Regions from separate parts of the Streptomyces lydicamycinicus genome, predicted to be linked through region 1. Evidence: riboswitches for the same ligand, from Rfam matches in the RefSeq annotation. Region 1 holds a riboswitch; each other region holds the start of a gene.
The links. A riboswitch is a leader RNA that binds a small molecule or an ion and turns the genes downstream of it on or off. The one in region 1 is predicted to bind cobalamin.

Region 1 (3,543 bases):
ATTGCCGCGGCGCAGCGCGGCCAGCACGATGTCGCCGTCGGGGTTCCGGCTGCGGTCGACGAACATCTCACCGGGCGGCGGCCCCCAGTGCTGCTCGACGGAGTCCCGGAGTTCCTGCGGCAGCGTGGCGTACCAGCGCTTGTAGTCGGCGGCCGGAATGCGGACCGGGTTACGGGCGAGCTGTTCCTCGGTGAGCCACTCCTGGTCGTGGCCGCCGGCCTCGATGAGGGCGTAGATCAGCTCGTCACCGTCGCCGGACTCCAGGCCCGGGACCGGCTCGGCGGTCTCGTCACCGAAGTCGTAGCCGTCCGCCCGGAGGCGGCGCAGCAGGGCCACGGCACTGGCCGGGGTGTCCAGCCCGACCGCGTTGCCGATGCGGGAGTGCTTGGTCGGGTAGGCGGACAGCACCAGCGCGAGGCGCTTCTCCGCGGCCGGGATGTGGCGCAGCCGGGCGTGCCGGACGGCGATCCCGGCGACCCGGGCGGCGCGCTCGGGGTCGGCGACGTAGACCGGCAGTCCGTCCTCGTCGACCTCCTTGAAGGAGAACGGGACGGTGATCAGCCGGCCGTCGAACTCGGGGACCGCGATCTGCGAGGCGGCGTCCAGCGGCGAGAGCCCCTCGTCGTTCTCCTCCCAGGCGCTGCGCGGCCCGGTCAGGCACAGGGCCTGAAGGATCGGCACGTCCAGGGCGGCCAGCGCGCCCGCGTCCCAGGACTCGTCGTCGCCGCCCGCGGAGGCCTCGGCGGGCTTGCTGCCGCCCGCCGCGAGGACCGTGGTGACCAGGGCGTCGGCGCTCCCCAGCGCCTCGATCAGCTCCGGCTCGGGGGCGCGGAGGGAGGCCACGAACAGCGGCCGGGCGCGCCCCCCGGCCTCCTCGATCTGCTCGCACAGGGTCCGTACGAAAGCGGTGTTGCCGCTCATGTGGTGGGCGCGGTAGTAGAGCACGGCGACCAGCGGGCCGGTCTCGTTGCGCCCTTCCCAGTCCAGCGGGCCCCAGGACGGAGCGGGCTCCGGCGGCTCGAAGCCATGGCCGGTCAGCAGCACCGTGTCGGAGAGGAAGCGGGCGAGCTGGTCGAGGTTGGCGGGGCCGCCGTGCGCGAGATAGGCGTGCGCCTCGGCCGCGATGCCGACCGGGACCGTGGACTGCTCCATGAGCTGGGCGTCGGGGGCCTGTTCACCGGTGAGCACGACGACCGGCCGGTGCTGGTCCTCGGCGAGCAGCACCTCCAGGCCCTCCTCCCAGGCGCGGATGCCGCCGAGGAGACGCACGACGACGAGGTCGGTGCCCTCCAGCAGCGCGGGGAGTTCGGCGACGTCGAGGCGGGCGGGGTTGGCGAGCCGATACGGCACGGGACCCGTGGCCGCGCGGGCACTGAGCAGGTCGGTGTCGGAGGTCGACAGCAGCAGAAGCATGCGGGCGCAGGCCTTCCTCGGGGTATCCGCGCCCCGGGTGGTCGTATGGACGGCGGGAGTTCCTGGCTCACCCGGCAGCTGCCGGGTTCACAGTGGCGGGACCGCGCCGGATTCACACCGGGCTTCCTCCCTGGGGCCGTAAGGCCCTGCGCCGTCGCTGGCGTCGGCGGGCCGTCCGACCCACCGACCTGCATAGTAAGGGCTGCGGCCGAGCGAGGTAAGCGGGCCTCCGGACCTGCCGTATCGGTACGGGGGCGTGCGCCTCCGTACGCGGATCGGGCCGCGAGCTTGGCCGGATCCGGCCCGGATGGGCCACCCACCTCCGTGGGTATGCTCGCGGCCATGCCGCCCTCCCCCTCGACACGGCCCCACGGGTCCGAACCGCCCATACGGGACCGCGGTGACGCCTGCCCGGGAGCGCTGCGGCTGCACTCCGCCGCCGACGGACACCTCGCCCGAGTGCGACTGCCCGCCGGAGACTTGACGGTACGTCAGGCCGAGGCGCTGGCCGATGCCGCGGACCGGCTCGGGGACGGCCATCTCTCCCTCACCTCCCGCGGCAACGCGGAACTCCGCGGCCTCCCGGACGACTGCGGCGGCCGGCTCGCCGCCCTGCTGCGCGACGCCGGTCTGCTGCCCTCCGAGCGCCACGAACGCATCCGCAACATCCTCGCCTCCCCCCTGGCCGGACTGGACCGGCACACCCCTTCTGACGTGCGGTTGTGGGCTCGTGAGCTGGACGGACTGCTCTGCACGAGCGAGTCCGCGACCGCGCTGTCGGGCCGTTTCCTCTTCGTCCTGGACGACGGCCGGGGCGATGTGGCGGCGCTCGGCGGCGATGTGAGCTTGGTCGCAGAACCGGCCGGGACCGAGGCACCGGCGGACCACGGGGACCGGTCCGGGACCGGACAACCGGCCCGGCCCGGAGGCAGTGCCCTGCTGCGGGTCGGCGACGACCCGGCGGCCCTGCGGATCGCCGGCCCCGACGCCCCACGCGCCGCCCTCACCGCCGCCGAGGCATTCCTCTCCGCCGCCGAGGCGAGCGGCGCCTGGCGGGTGCGCGAACTCCCGGCCGGACATGGCCTGACGGCCCGGGCGGTCGCGGAGCGGCTGCGGGGGGCGGGGGTTGAGTGTGTGCTTGTGGCCGGGGCCACGGATGTGGTCGGGGCGGCGGACGTGGCTGCTGCGGCGCAGGTGGCTGGGGCCGGCACTGAGGCCGCGCCCAGCACCAAGGCCGTGGCCGAGGCGCCCGCCGCCAACGAGGCATCCACCCCCACTCCCTACGCCGACTCCTCCGCCCCCGGCATCATCGAGGGCGGCGACGGAGCGCACGCGCTCTCGGTCCTCGCGCCGCTGGGGCGGCTGTCCGTTGCGCAGTGGCGGCTGCTGGTCGCCGTCGCCGCGGCGGACGGAGACGGCGTTCTCCGGCTCACTCCCTGGCGCGGCATCGTCATCCCGGGGCTGTCCGCCGACGCGGCGGCCGCCCGTCTGCGTGAGCTGGCCGCCGCCGGGCTGATCACCGAACCTGACTCCCCCTGGCACCGCATCGGGGCCTGCACCGGCCGCCCCGGCTGCGCCAAATCCCTTACCGATGTACGGGCCGACGCCACGGCCGCGGTCACGGCGGGGAGTCCCGTCCCCACCCCCGTATCCGTATCCGTATCCGTATCCGACCCCGACACCTGCCCCGATCCCGTCCACCTCCCCGGCAAACCAGAGCGGGGGCCAGGGACGGAACCGGAGCCGGGGCCGAAGCCGAATCCGGAGCCGGGGCCGGGACCGAAGCCGCAGCCGGGACTGGAGCCGGGACCGGACAACTCAGCCCCCCTCCACCACCTCCCCGTGTACTGGTCCGGATGTGAGCGGCGCTGTGGGCACCCGCACGGCGCCTGGGTCGATGTGCTGGCGACGGCGGACGGCTACCGGGTATCGGTCGTCCGGCCGAAGACCCCACCCGCCCCGGCAGCACCCCCCGGCGCCCCCTGCCCCACCTCATGAAGCGCCGGCCCAGAGGCCCCTGCCCCACCCCAGAACCGCCCGACCCACAGCGCCAGGCCCCACCTCATGAACCACCCCCGAACCACAGCGCCATGCCCCACCTCCAGAACCGTCCCGTACCCGACAAACCCG
Region 2 (3,543 bases), on a different contig from region 1:
GGTTCAGCAGGACGACGCCCGCGGTGGCCGGTACGGCGATGATCGCCAGCACCATCAGGATCCGGAACCAGTGCCGGAAGGAGGTGTTCAGCCGGCGCCGTAATCGGATCCGCAGCGGGGTGGGCGGCCGGATCCCGGGGGTGGCGAAGGACAGGATGACGTCGTCGACGGTGTTCTGCTTGGCCGAGCGGGGCTCCCAGACGTCGCCCATCGGGGTGCGCTCGCCGGCCAGTTGGTTCCGCAGCTCCCGGACGAGGTCCTCGAAGGTGACGAACCGCTTGCCGGGGATGCCCTGTTCCAGGATCTGCCGCAGGGCGCGGGTGAAGACACTGCCGCCGGTGGGCTCCTCGCCGCTGAAGATCCGGCGGTTGGGCTGTGCGGCCATCAGCAGCGAGGTGGGGGTGCGGCAGGCGTGGAAGGCCTCTCCGGCGTTGCCGGCGTAGCAGCACTCCAGGACGATCACGATCCGGTCGGCCCGCGCGTTGTCCAGGTAGGACAGTACCGTGTCCTGCCAGGAGACGGTTTTGTGCCGCCGTTCCGAGGCACCGACCATGAGCTGGAGATTGCCGCCGTCCCGGCCCACCCGGCCGTGGCCGGAGAAGTACACCAGCAGCAGCCCGCGGGCCTCCTGGACGACGGCGTCCAGGGCCTGTTCGACCTCCCAGGGCTCCTGGGGCCGGCAGATGACGACCTCGCCCTTGGTGAAGAGGTCGGTGCCGGGGGCGAGCAGGACGCGTTCCAGTTCCCCGGGGTTGTCCCGCACCGCGGGGAGCGGCCGCAGGTGGCGGTAGTCGTCGACGCAGATCAGCAGCGCCCGGTTGACCTTGCCCCGTGCGTCGTATTCGGACATCCGGCTCAGTCCCCGGCGGTGCTGCCGCCCTCGTTCGCCGGGCTGCCGGGATCGGGGCGTTCGGGGGCCGCGGCGCCCGGTCCCGGTTCGCCCAGTGCGCGCAGCTCGCCGTCCCCGCCGCCGACCGCCACGGCGGGCCGTTCGCCGGTGTCGCGTTCCTCCCTGCGGCGGCGCAGCCATTCGCGCAGGGCGATGCCCAGGCTCTTGGTGATCTCGGCGGCGACCGCGCCGACGACGACGAGGATCAGGTCGTCGACGCCGATGGCCATGTCGCCGGGGCCGTCGTCGCGCTCCTGGGCCGGGCGCAGCTCCCAGTCGTGCGACCGCCGGTTCAGCCAGGGCTCGCGCTCCAGCCACGCCTTGAGGTCCTCGACGTCCTGGTCAGGATTGTTCGTGCCCGTGATCCTGATACGGATCTCGTGACGGTCAGCGCGCTGCGGCATCCCCCGGCCCCCTTCCGGCGGCCCCTTCGCCGCCGTGCACCAGATAGTGACGCGGGATCAGGTGCGCGGGCAACCGTCCGTGACCCCTCAGCCACGCTGTGGCGTGCGCCACAGCGCCTGCCACAGGGCAGCGTCGCAGGTCAAGGGTGAGTTGACGGCGTTCGCGGGGCGTGGTGGACTGCCGGAGCCATTCGGCGACAGCAGAGGAAGTCCGGTGCGAATCCGGCGCGGTCCCGCCACTGTCACCGGGGAGCGTTCCTCCAGCGAAGGCCACGGTCCGCCTCGCATACGTCCGATGACGTACGCGGGACTGGAAGGCCGGAGGACACGCCGATCCGGGAGCCAGGAGACTCTGGTCGCCGACACGTCGAGCCAGGGCGCGGACCCTGAGTGAGGACATACCGCCATGCCCGGCCGCCCCTTGAGATCGCCACTGCCCGCCGCCGCAGGGCTCCTTCGGGGCCGGGCGGGACGTCACGGACGCACCCGCACGGCGGTCTGACCCGATGCGCGGCGACCACGCGGGATATGTGTGCGGCGCGGCCCTCGGCTTTCTCGGCGACCTGATCGCGGCGGATCCTCGGCGCGGCCATCCGGTGGCCGCGTTCGGCCGGGCCGCGGGTGCCGTCGAACGCCGGCTGTGGCGTGACCACCGCGGTTACGGGGCGACTCACGCCGTGCTGTGCGCGGGCGGGGCCGCCGCCGGTGCCGCGCTGCTGGAGCGCGCAGTGCGGGGCTCGGCTTCCGCTTCTTTGCTGTCGCTCCGTGGTGGCGCCCGGGTCGCGCTGACCGCGGCAACGGTCTGGGCCGTGCTGGGCGGCACCTCGCTCGGCCGGGAGGCACGGGCCGTCGGCGGAGCGCTGACGGCGGGTGACCTGGACGTGGCCCGGGAGCGGCTGCCGCATCTGTGCGGGCGCGATCCGCAGGCGCTGGACGGGCCGCAGATGGCCCGTGCGGTGGTGGAGTCGGTCGCCGAGAACACCTCCGACGCGGTGGTGGGCGCCCTGGTGTGGGGCGCGCTGGGCGGGGTGCCCGGTCTGGTGGCGTTCCGCGCGGTGAACACCCTGGACGCGATGGTGGGGCACAAGTCGCCGCGCTACCGCCGCTTCGGCTGGGCCGCGGCCCGGCTCGACGATCTCGCCGGCTGGCCCGGCTCCCGGCTGACCGCCGCGCTGACCGTGCTCGCGGGCCCCGACCGGCGCGGTGCGCTGCGGGCCTGGCGGGCGGACGGCGGGGCGCATCCGAGCCCCAACGCGGGCCCGGTGGAGGCGTCGTTCGCGGGTGCGCTGGGCGTACGGCTGGGCGGCACGCTGGCGTACGGCGGGCGGGTGGAACACCGTCCGGTGCTCAACGGCGCGGCGCCGCCGGTGGCGGTGCCGGACATCGAACGTGCGGTGCGGCTCTCCCGCCGGGTGAGCGCGCTGGCACTGCTGACGACGGTGGCGGCGCGGGCGGCGGTCGGCGTGGCACGGGCGGCGGTCGCTCGTGGGGCCGGGGGGCGCGGGTGTGAGGCGGGACCGGTACGCGGGCGTAAGGCGGGAGCGGTATGAGGCCGTCCGTTTTTTCCCCGCCGCCCACCCCCCTTCGGGGGGTGGGCGGGTGTAGTGACCCGAAGCCCAGGAGGAGGACCCGGTGAACGGGCGGTTGAAAGCAGCCGGCGGGGCGGTCGGCGGTGGCCTGTTGGTGGCCGGTACGACGTCCGACGCCGGTAAGAGCGTGGTGACGGCGGGGATCTGCCGCTGGCTGGTCCGGCAGGGCGTCCGGGTGGCGCCCTTCAAGGCACAGAACATGTCGCTGAATTCGTTCGTCACGCGCGAGGGCGCGGAGATCGGACGGGCCCAGGCGATGCAGGCCGCCGCGGCGCGGGTGGAGCCGACCGCGCTGATGAACCCCGTCCTGCTCAAGCCGGGCAGTGACCGCAGCAGCCAGGTGGTGCTGCTGGGGAAGCCGGTGGGTGAGCTCAGCGCCCGGGGGTACTTCGGGGGGACGTCGCAGGGTGAGGCGCAGTACGCGGGCCGCCGGGAGCAGTTGCTCGGCACGGTGACCGACTGCCTCCAGGAGCTGCGGCGTACCCATGACGCGGTGATCTGTGAGGGCGCGGGCAGTCCCGCCGAGATCAATCTGCGGCGTACCGACATCGTGAACATGGGCCTCGCACGGGCCGCCCGTATCCCGGCGGTCGTGGTCGGTGACATCGACCGCGGCGGGGTGTTCGCCTCGTTCTTCGGCACCACCGCGCTGCTGTCCAAG
Region 3 (3,543 bases), on a different contig from region 1:
GGGACCTTCCTGCACTCCGCCCCGTGGAACAAGTCGATCGGCGTGGAGAACAACAGCCACGGCTGCTTCGGCATGACCACCTCGGACGCCAAGAGGGCCTATGACTTCCTGACGATCGGCTCCACGGTCGAGGTGAAGGGCACCACCAACACCAACAAGACCGATGTCGGCAACGGCCTGGAGGTCTGGCAGGAGAGCTGGCAGCAGTGGCAGCAGCGCAGCGCGCTGCGCTGACCCGGCCCGCGCTCCCGCGGTAGCGAAACGGACGCCGTCGCCTGACTGTTCAGGCGGCGGCGTCCGGCGTCGGGGCGTCCGGTCAGCGGATCTCGCTCGCCGTACGGCGGTAGGTGGAGCGCCGGTCCTCGATCTCGGCCCAGCGGTCGCCGTAGACGTTCTCGATGACGCCCGGCTGCCGCAGGAAGTCGTGCGGGAAGCCCAGCGGCACCTCGCTGGTCCGGTCGAGCCGGTCCAGCGCGTCGGCGTCCAGGGTGACGTCGACGGCGCCGAGGTTGTCGGCCAGCTGGCTCTCCTTGGTGGCGGCGACGATCGGAACGATGTTGCCGGGCCGGCTGCGCAGCCATGCCAGGGCCACCTGCGCGGGGCTCCAGCCGCCCTGCTCGGCGACCTCCAGCACCGCGGTGAGGGTCTCCTCCTCGTGGTGGTTCGGGGTAGCGCCGTCGTCCATGGTGGCCAGCCGGCCGGTCTCCCCTCGGCGGTACTTGCCGGTGAGCTTGCCGGCCGCGAGCGGTGCCCAGGCCAGCACGGCCAGATCGAAGGCGCGGGCCTGCGGGAGCAGTTCCCGCTCCGGCGTCCGCTCCAGCAGGTTGTAGCGCAGCTGCGAGCCCGCGAACGCGGTCCAGCCGCGCAGCTCGGCAAGGGTGTTGGCCTGGGCGATCTCCCAGGCGGGCCAGTCGGACACGCCGATGTAGAGCACCTTGCCCGAGCGCACCACGTCATCGAGCGCCCGCATGACCTCCTCCACGGGCGTGAAGTTGTCCCGGGCGTGCACCCACAGCACATCGAGGTAGTCGGTGCGCAGCCGGTCCAGGCTCGCCTCCACCGACCGCACCAGGTTCTTGCGGTGGTTGCCCGCCGCGTTCATATCGCCCTGGTGGGTCATGCAGGTGTACTTGCTCGCCAGGACGAAGCGGTCCCGGCGCCCTTCCAGCAGCGCACCGAGGGTCCGCTCGGAGGCGCCGCCGGTGTAGATGTTCGCGGTGTCGATGAAATTGCCGCCCGCGTCCGCGTAGGCGTCCAGGATCCGGCCGCTGGTGTCCTCGGCGGCGTCCCGGCCCCGGTCGTCGCCCATGGTCATGGCGCCCAGGCTCAGCTCGCTCACCCGCAGACCGGTCCTGCCGAACAGTGTGTAGCGCACGAGGTTCCCTTCGTTCAACGACAGCGGTAAGTCGTGCGCCCACGCTAGGAGCTGGAGCGCACTCCAGGGCAAGCCACGGCACCGCGGGCGGGGGCGCGTTGCCTTCCCCACGGTGGCCGATGTCACCTACGGGAGATCCGGTCGCGGTGTCCGATCCGGGCGGCAGCGCCTAGGGTGGCCGGTGCGACTGGTTCGCCCTGCCCGCCAGGCAGGCGCGTCGTAAGAGGGAACCCGGTGGAATTCCGAGACTGCCCCGCAGCGGTGAGTGGGAACGACCGCCGTCATACGCACTGGGCCCGGCCGGGTCTGGGAAGCGACGGCCAGTAGATGTCCGCCTTCGGCGGATGCGCCCGCGAGTCCGAAGACCTGCCAGTGCCCCCGCGCGACCGGTGCGCGGGGTGATCTCGGTGACCTCGAGGGCGGGTCGGCGGACACTCAGGCGGGCACGGCCGGCGGAAGAGCGCCGGGTCCCGCCGGGTTTGCCGTCCCTTCGCGCCCTCGACCCGTCCCGTGGTCCATGGAGACAGACTCGCGAAGGAGAGTTCCGTGACCAGCAGGTCCGCAGCCGCGGCAGCACGAGCGACCGTGCACGGCTACCCCCGTCAGGGGCCGAACCGTGAACTGAAGAAGGCCATCGAGGGCTACTGGAAGGGCCGTGTGAGCGCCGAGGCGCTCCGTACCACCGCCGCCGGGCTGCGCCGCGCCAATTGGGAGCAGCTCGCCCGGGCCGGTGTCCATGAGGTGCCGACCGGCGACTTCTCGTACTACGACCACGTCCTGGACACCAGCGTGATGGTCGGCGCGATCCCGGCGCGGCACCGCGCCGCGGTGGCCGCCGATCCCCTGGACGGCTACTTCGCGATGGCCCGCGGCACCCAGGACCTGGCGCCGCTGGAAATGACCAAGTGGTTCGACACCAACTACCACTATCTCGTACCGGAGTTGGGGCCGGACACGGTCTTCGCCGCGGACTCCGCCGAGCAGGTCGCCCAGCTGACGGAGGCACTCGGCCTCGGGCTCGCCGCGCGGCCGGTCCTCGTCGGGCCCGTCACCTACCTCCTGCTGGCCAAGCCCGCGCCCGGCGTCGCGGCCGGCTTCGACCTGCTGACGCTGCTCGACCGGCTGCTGCCCGTCTACGCCGAGGTGCTCGCCGATCTGCGGGCGGCCGGTGCCCACTGGGTGCAGCTGGACGAGCCGGCGCTGGTCCAGGACCGCTCCCCCGCCGTGCTGAACGCCGCGGCCCGCGCCTACCGGGACCTCGGCACGCTCACCGACCGCCCGCAGCTGCTGGTCGCCTCGTACTTCGACCGGCTGGGCGAGGCACTGCCGGTGCTGGCCAAGGCACCCGTCGAGGGTCTGGCGCTGGACTTCACCGGGCCCGCGGCCGGCAACCTCCAGGATCTCGCGGCGGTCGGCGGACTGCCCGGCAAGCGGCTGGTCGCCGGTGTCGTCAACGGCCGCAATATCTGGATCAACCACTACGAGCAGTCGCTGGCGACCCTGGGCACGCTGCTCGGGCTGGCCGAGCGGGTCGATGTGTCGTCCTCCTGCTCGCTGCTGCACGTCCCGCTGGACACCGGGGCCGAGCGGGACATCGACCCGCAGATCCTCCGCTGGCTGGCCTTCGCCCGGCAGAAGACCACGGAGATCGTGACGCTGGCGCGCGGTCTGGCCCGGGGCACCGACACCATCGCGGCCGAACTCGCCGCCAACCGCGCGGACCTGGCCTCCCGGGCGGGCTCGGCACTCACCCATGACCCGGCGGTGCGCGCCCGCGCGGCGGCCGTGACCGAGGCCGACGGCCGCCGTTCCCAGCCGTACGCCGAGCGGTCCGCCGCCCAGCGCGCGCACCTCCGGCTGCCGCTGCTGCCGACCACCACCATCGGCTCGTTCCCGCAGACCGCCGCACTGCGCACGGCGCGGGCGGATCTGCGGGCCGGGCGGCTGGACGCCGAGGGGTACGAGGAGCGGATCTCGGCGGAGATCCGCGAGGTGCTCGCCTTCCAGGAGAAGGCCGGGATCGACGTCCTGGTGCACGGGGAACCGGAACGCAACGACATGGTCCAGTACTTCGCCGAGCAGCTGACCGGCTACCTCGCCACCCAGCACGGCTGGGTGCAGTCCTACGGCACCCGTTACGTCCGGCCGCCGGTGCTGGCCGGGGACAT
Region 4 (3,543 bases), on a different contig from region 1:
GCGTTCGCCCACACCCCGGACGCGAAGGACGTACGGGCCGCGGCCACCGCACGGTCGACGTCGGCCCGCGAGGCGTGCGGCACCCGGCCGATGACCTGTTCGGTGTGCGGCGAGACGACCTCGATCGTGTCCCGGCCGGCCGGATCGACCCACTCACCGCCTATGTAGAGCTTTCCGTGCTCGACGAGGTCGCTCATCGCTGCCGCCTCCTGCGGGTCGGCCGCCTGTTCCGGCGGTCCCTGCCGGTTCGCTGTCGTTGCCGGTTCGCTGTCGTTGCCGGTTCGGTGTCGTTGCCGGTTCGCTTTCGGTACCGGTTCGCTGTCGTTGCCGAGGTGCCTCGGGCACGGTTACTGACGAGGCATCAGGCGACTCATTCCTCAGGAACTGATACCAGTTCTAGTTGGAGGAGTCCACGGCACCGGCCGAATCCCAACTCACCCTGTCCGGAGGGGTACTTCAAGCCGCTTTGAAACCAGTTCTAGTTATAGTGAGGCCGGGTACCGGGTGTATGCCACACCGAGAGGGGACCGGGATGACCGCGCAGGTGACCGACCACAAGGGCGGGGTGTGGAGCATCGCCGTCCCCATCCCGGACAACCCGCTCGGCCACACCCTCGTCCACCTCCTGGAGACCGACCGCGGGCCGGTGCTCATCGACACCGGCTGGGACGACCCGGACTCCTGGGACGCCCTCGTCGCCGGCGTCACCGCCTGCGGGTTCGCCCTCACCGACCTCCACGGCGTCCTGATCACCCACCACCACCCCGACCACCACGGCCTGTCCGCCAAGGTCCGGGAGGCCGGCGGCGCCTGGATCGCGATGCACGCCGCCGACACCGCGGTGGTCCGCCGCACCCGCGCGGCCGAACCGGGCCAGTGGCTCGACTACCTGCTCGCCAAGCTCACGGCGGCGGGCGCACCGGACGACCATCTGGCGCCCCTGCGGAAGGCCCGCGCCACAGGGAACGGCCGGAAGCTGCCCGGCCGGCAGGCCGCGCTGCCGGACCGCGGCATCGACCCCGGCGAACTGCTCGACCTGCCGGGGCGCCGGGTACGCGCCATCTGGACGCCCGGACACACCCCCGGCCATGTGTGCCTCCACCTGGAGGAGGAACACCCCTCGGCACGGACGCCCGGTTTCGGCCGGCTGTTCTCCGGCGATCACCTCCTGCCCGGCATCACCCCGCACATCGGCCTGTACGAGGCCCCGGACGACGAGGGGAGTCCGCCCGGCCCGCACGGCATGGAGGGCTCGGGGGAGGACACCGACCCCCTGGGCGACTACCTCGACTCCCTCGAACGCGTCGGCCGGCTCGACCCCGCCGAGGTCCTGCCCGCCCATCAGCATGCCTTCACCGACGCCGGCGGCCGGGTGCGCACGCTCATCGCCCACCACGAAGAGCGGCTGGCCCAGCTCAGATCCCTGCTCCAGGAACCCCGCACCGTCTGGCAGCTCGCCATGGCCATGGAGTGGAACCGCCCGTGGGAGCAGATCCCTTACGGATCCCGCAACATCGCCGTCTCGGAGGCCGAGGCCCATCTGCGCCGGCTGGTGAAGCAGGGGCGGGCGGAGTGGGTGCCGGGGTCGGATCCGGTGCGGTATCAGGCGGTGTGAGGGGGCGGGCCTCTCGCGTTGCCGCTGTCCTGGTTCGTGCAGCTTCTTGTTGCTGTGTACCCGGCGGCCGGGGGCGGGGTCGGGGCCGGCCGGTGCGCGGCCGGTTCGGTGACCGACTTCCGGTCCCGCCCCGTGCGCGGACCCCGCCGTGCTCGCGCCCGGCTCCTGCCCTGCTCGTGCCCGGTGCCCGTCCGTCCGCCCATACCCGGCGCCGGTGCGCCCGTCCTGTGCGCGGCTCGCGCGCCGCTCCGCCCCGCTCGTGCCGGATTTCGTCGGCTCGTACGTGCGAGCGAGCGCCCGCCGGGTGCCGGTTAAGGTGTGCGGGACAACTTCATCCGTACCCGATCGGGGGAAGCCGGTGGAAATCCGGCGCTGACCCGCAACCGTGAGGACGGCCCGTCCGTACCGCGCCGGCTGGCCCGGCAGGACGGCCGTACGAGCCGGAACACCCGAGGGGGCACGACCAAGGCTCCCGCCACCGGAACCGTCCGCCACAGGGGCGGCCGGTGCGCGGCACCGTCGAGGTATACGGAGCTGAGCCCGGTGCCGTCGCGTCCGCGATCCAAGGGGATCGCCGCGCGGGCGGTCGGCCGAGCACGGCTGCGTACATCGCCGCGACCCGACCCGAGAGGCACCGACCCGATGGCCCCCATGGCTTCCATGGCTCACCAGGCCCCCCTGACGCACCCCGTCGCCTTCCTGGCGCGCCGCGCCGCCACGGCGCTGGCGGCCGCGGCGGTGCTGGGCGCGGCCGCTGCCCCCGCCGCGTACGCCGACGACGCTGCCCCGTCCGCGTCCCCCAAGAAGCTGCCGGACGGCCTGTACGGCACCAAGGACCCGCAGTACGACGGGGTGTGGCGGCAGTCGCTCGCGCTGCTTGCGCAGGACACGGTGGGGGTGCGGCCGGCCGCGTCCGGCGTGCGCTGGCTGGTCGGGCAGCAGTGCGCCGACGGCGCGTTCACCGCCTTCCGCGCCGAGCCCGGCAAGTCCTGTGACGCCAAGACCATGCGGGACACCAACCAGACGGCCGCCGCGGTGCAGGCGCTGGCCGCGCTCGGCGGGCACGGCGACTCCGTGCAGAAGGCCGTGGGCTGGCTGAAATCGGTGCAGAACGACGACGGCGGCTGGAGCTCGATGCCCGGTTCGGCCAGCGACGCCAACTCCACGTCCGTGGTCATCGGCGCGCTCGCGGCGGCGGGTGAGAAGCCGCGGTCGGTGACCTCGAAGAAGGGCGGCAAGACCCCGTACGACGGGCTGCTCACCTTCCAGCTGGGCTGTGACGCGAAGGAGGGCGAGCGCGGCGCGTTCACCTTCCAGCTCAAGGGCGCCGCCCCGAACGCCGACGCCACCGCGGCCGCCGCGACCGGAGCGCTCGGCAAGGGCTTTGTCGTCGAGCCCGCGGACCAGCGGGCAGACGCCCCGGTCAAGCCGCTGAACTGCAAGGACGGCGGGGACGCGAAGAAGGACGATCCGGAGCGGGCCGCGGCGGGCGGCGACGCCTACCTCGTCGCGCAGCTCGACAAGAACGGGCAGCATCTGCTCTCCGCGATGCCGGGCGCCGAGAAGCAGCCCGATGTCGGCAACACAGCCGACGCCGTGGTGGCGCTGGCGGCCGGCGGGCACGGTGCCGCTGCCGCCAAGCCGCTGAAGTGGCTGGAGAAGAACGCCACGGACTGGGCCAAGCAGAACGGGCCCGCCGCCTACGCCCAGCTGGTGCTGGCCGCGCACGCCACCGGCACCGACCCGCGTTCCTTCGGCGGCACCGACCTGGTGGCCGCGCTCAACGCCACCGGCCCCGAGCCGGCCGCCGCGGCGCAGAAGGACACCGGGGACGCCGACGACACCACGGACGGCGGCGGCATCGGGGTGTGGTGGGTCATCGGTGTCGGCCTCGCCATCGGCGCCGGTATCGGGTTCCTGCTGAGCAG

Region 2: it holds a riboswitch for cobalamin, as region 1 does, so the genes downstream of both, TU31_RS33190 (cobalamin biosynthesis protein) here and cobN (cobaltochelatase subunit CobN) in region 1, are expected to answer to the same signal.
Region 3: it holds a riboswitch for cobalamin, as region 1 does, so the genes downstream of both, metE (5-methyltetrahydropteroyltriglutamate--homocysteine S-methyltransferase) here and cobN (cobaltochelatase subunit CobN) in region 1, are expected to answer to the same signal.
Region 4: it holds a riboswitch for cobalamin, as region 1 does, so the genes downstream of both, TU31_RS13985 (SCO2321 family membrane protein) here and cobN (cobaltochelatase subunit CobN) in region 1, are expected to answer to the same signal.

What each region holds. Positions count from the first base shown of each region.
Region 1 is NZ_BBNO01000002.1:675,904-679,446, reverse strand. It holds gene cobN (cobaltochelatase subunit CobN) at 1-1,413, opposite strand, end outside; cobalamin riboswitch at 1,450-1,582, opposite strand; gene TU31_RS08400 (ferredoxin-like domain-containing protein) at 1,756-3,411, shown strand; gene TU31_RS08395 (precorrin-8X methylmutase) at 3,504-3,543, shown strand, end outside.
Region 2 is NZ_BBNO01000011.1:66,758-70,300, forward strand. It holds gene TU31_RS33180 (VWA domain-containing protein) at 1-850, opposite strand, end outside; gene TU31_RS33185 (effector-associated constant component EACC1) at 856-1,293, opposite strand; cobalamin riboswitch at 1,497-1,646, shown strand; gene TU31_RS33190 (cobalamin biosynthesis protein) at 1,800-2,843, shown strand; gene TU31_RS33195 (cobyric acid synthase) at 2,926-3,543, shown strand, end outside.
Region 3 is NZ_BBNO01000008.1:273,829-277,371, forward strand. It holds gene TU31_RS27495 (L,D-transpeptidase family protein) at 1-234, shown strand, start outside; gene TU31_RS27500 (aldo/keto reductase) at 317-1,375, opposite strand; cobalamin riboswitch at 1,562-1,749, shown strand; gene metE (5-methyltetrahydropteroyltriglutamate--homocysteine S-methyltransferase) at 1,922-3,543, shown strand, end outside.
Region 4 is NZ_BBNO01000004.1:169,833-173,375, forward strand. It holds gene TU31_RS13975 (aldehyde dehydrogenase) at 1-197, opposite strand, end outside; gene TU31_RS13980 (Strvi_7410 family MBL fold metallo-hydrolase) at 533-1,615, shown strand; cobalamin riboswitch at 1,927-2,086, shown strand; gene TU31_RS13985 (SCO2321 family membrane protein) at 2,258-3,543, shown strand, end outside.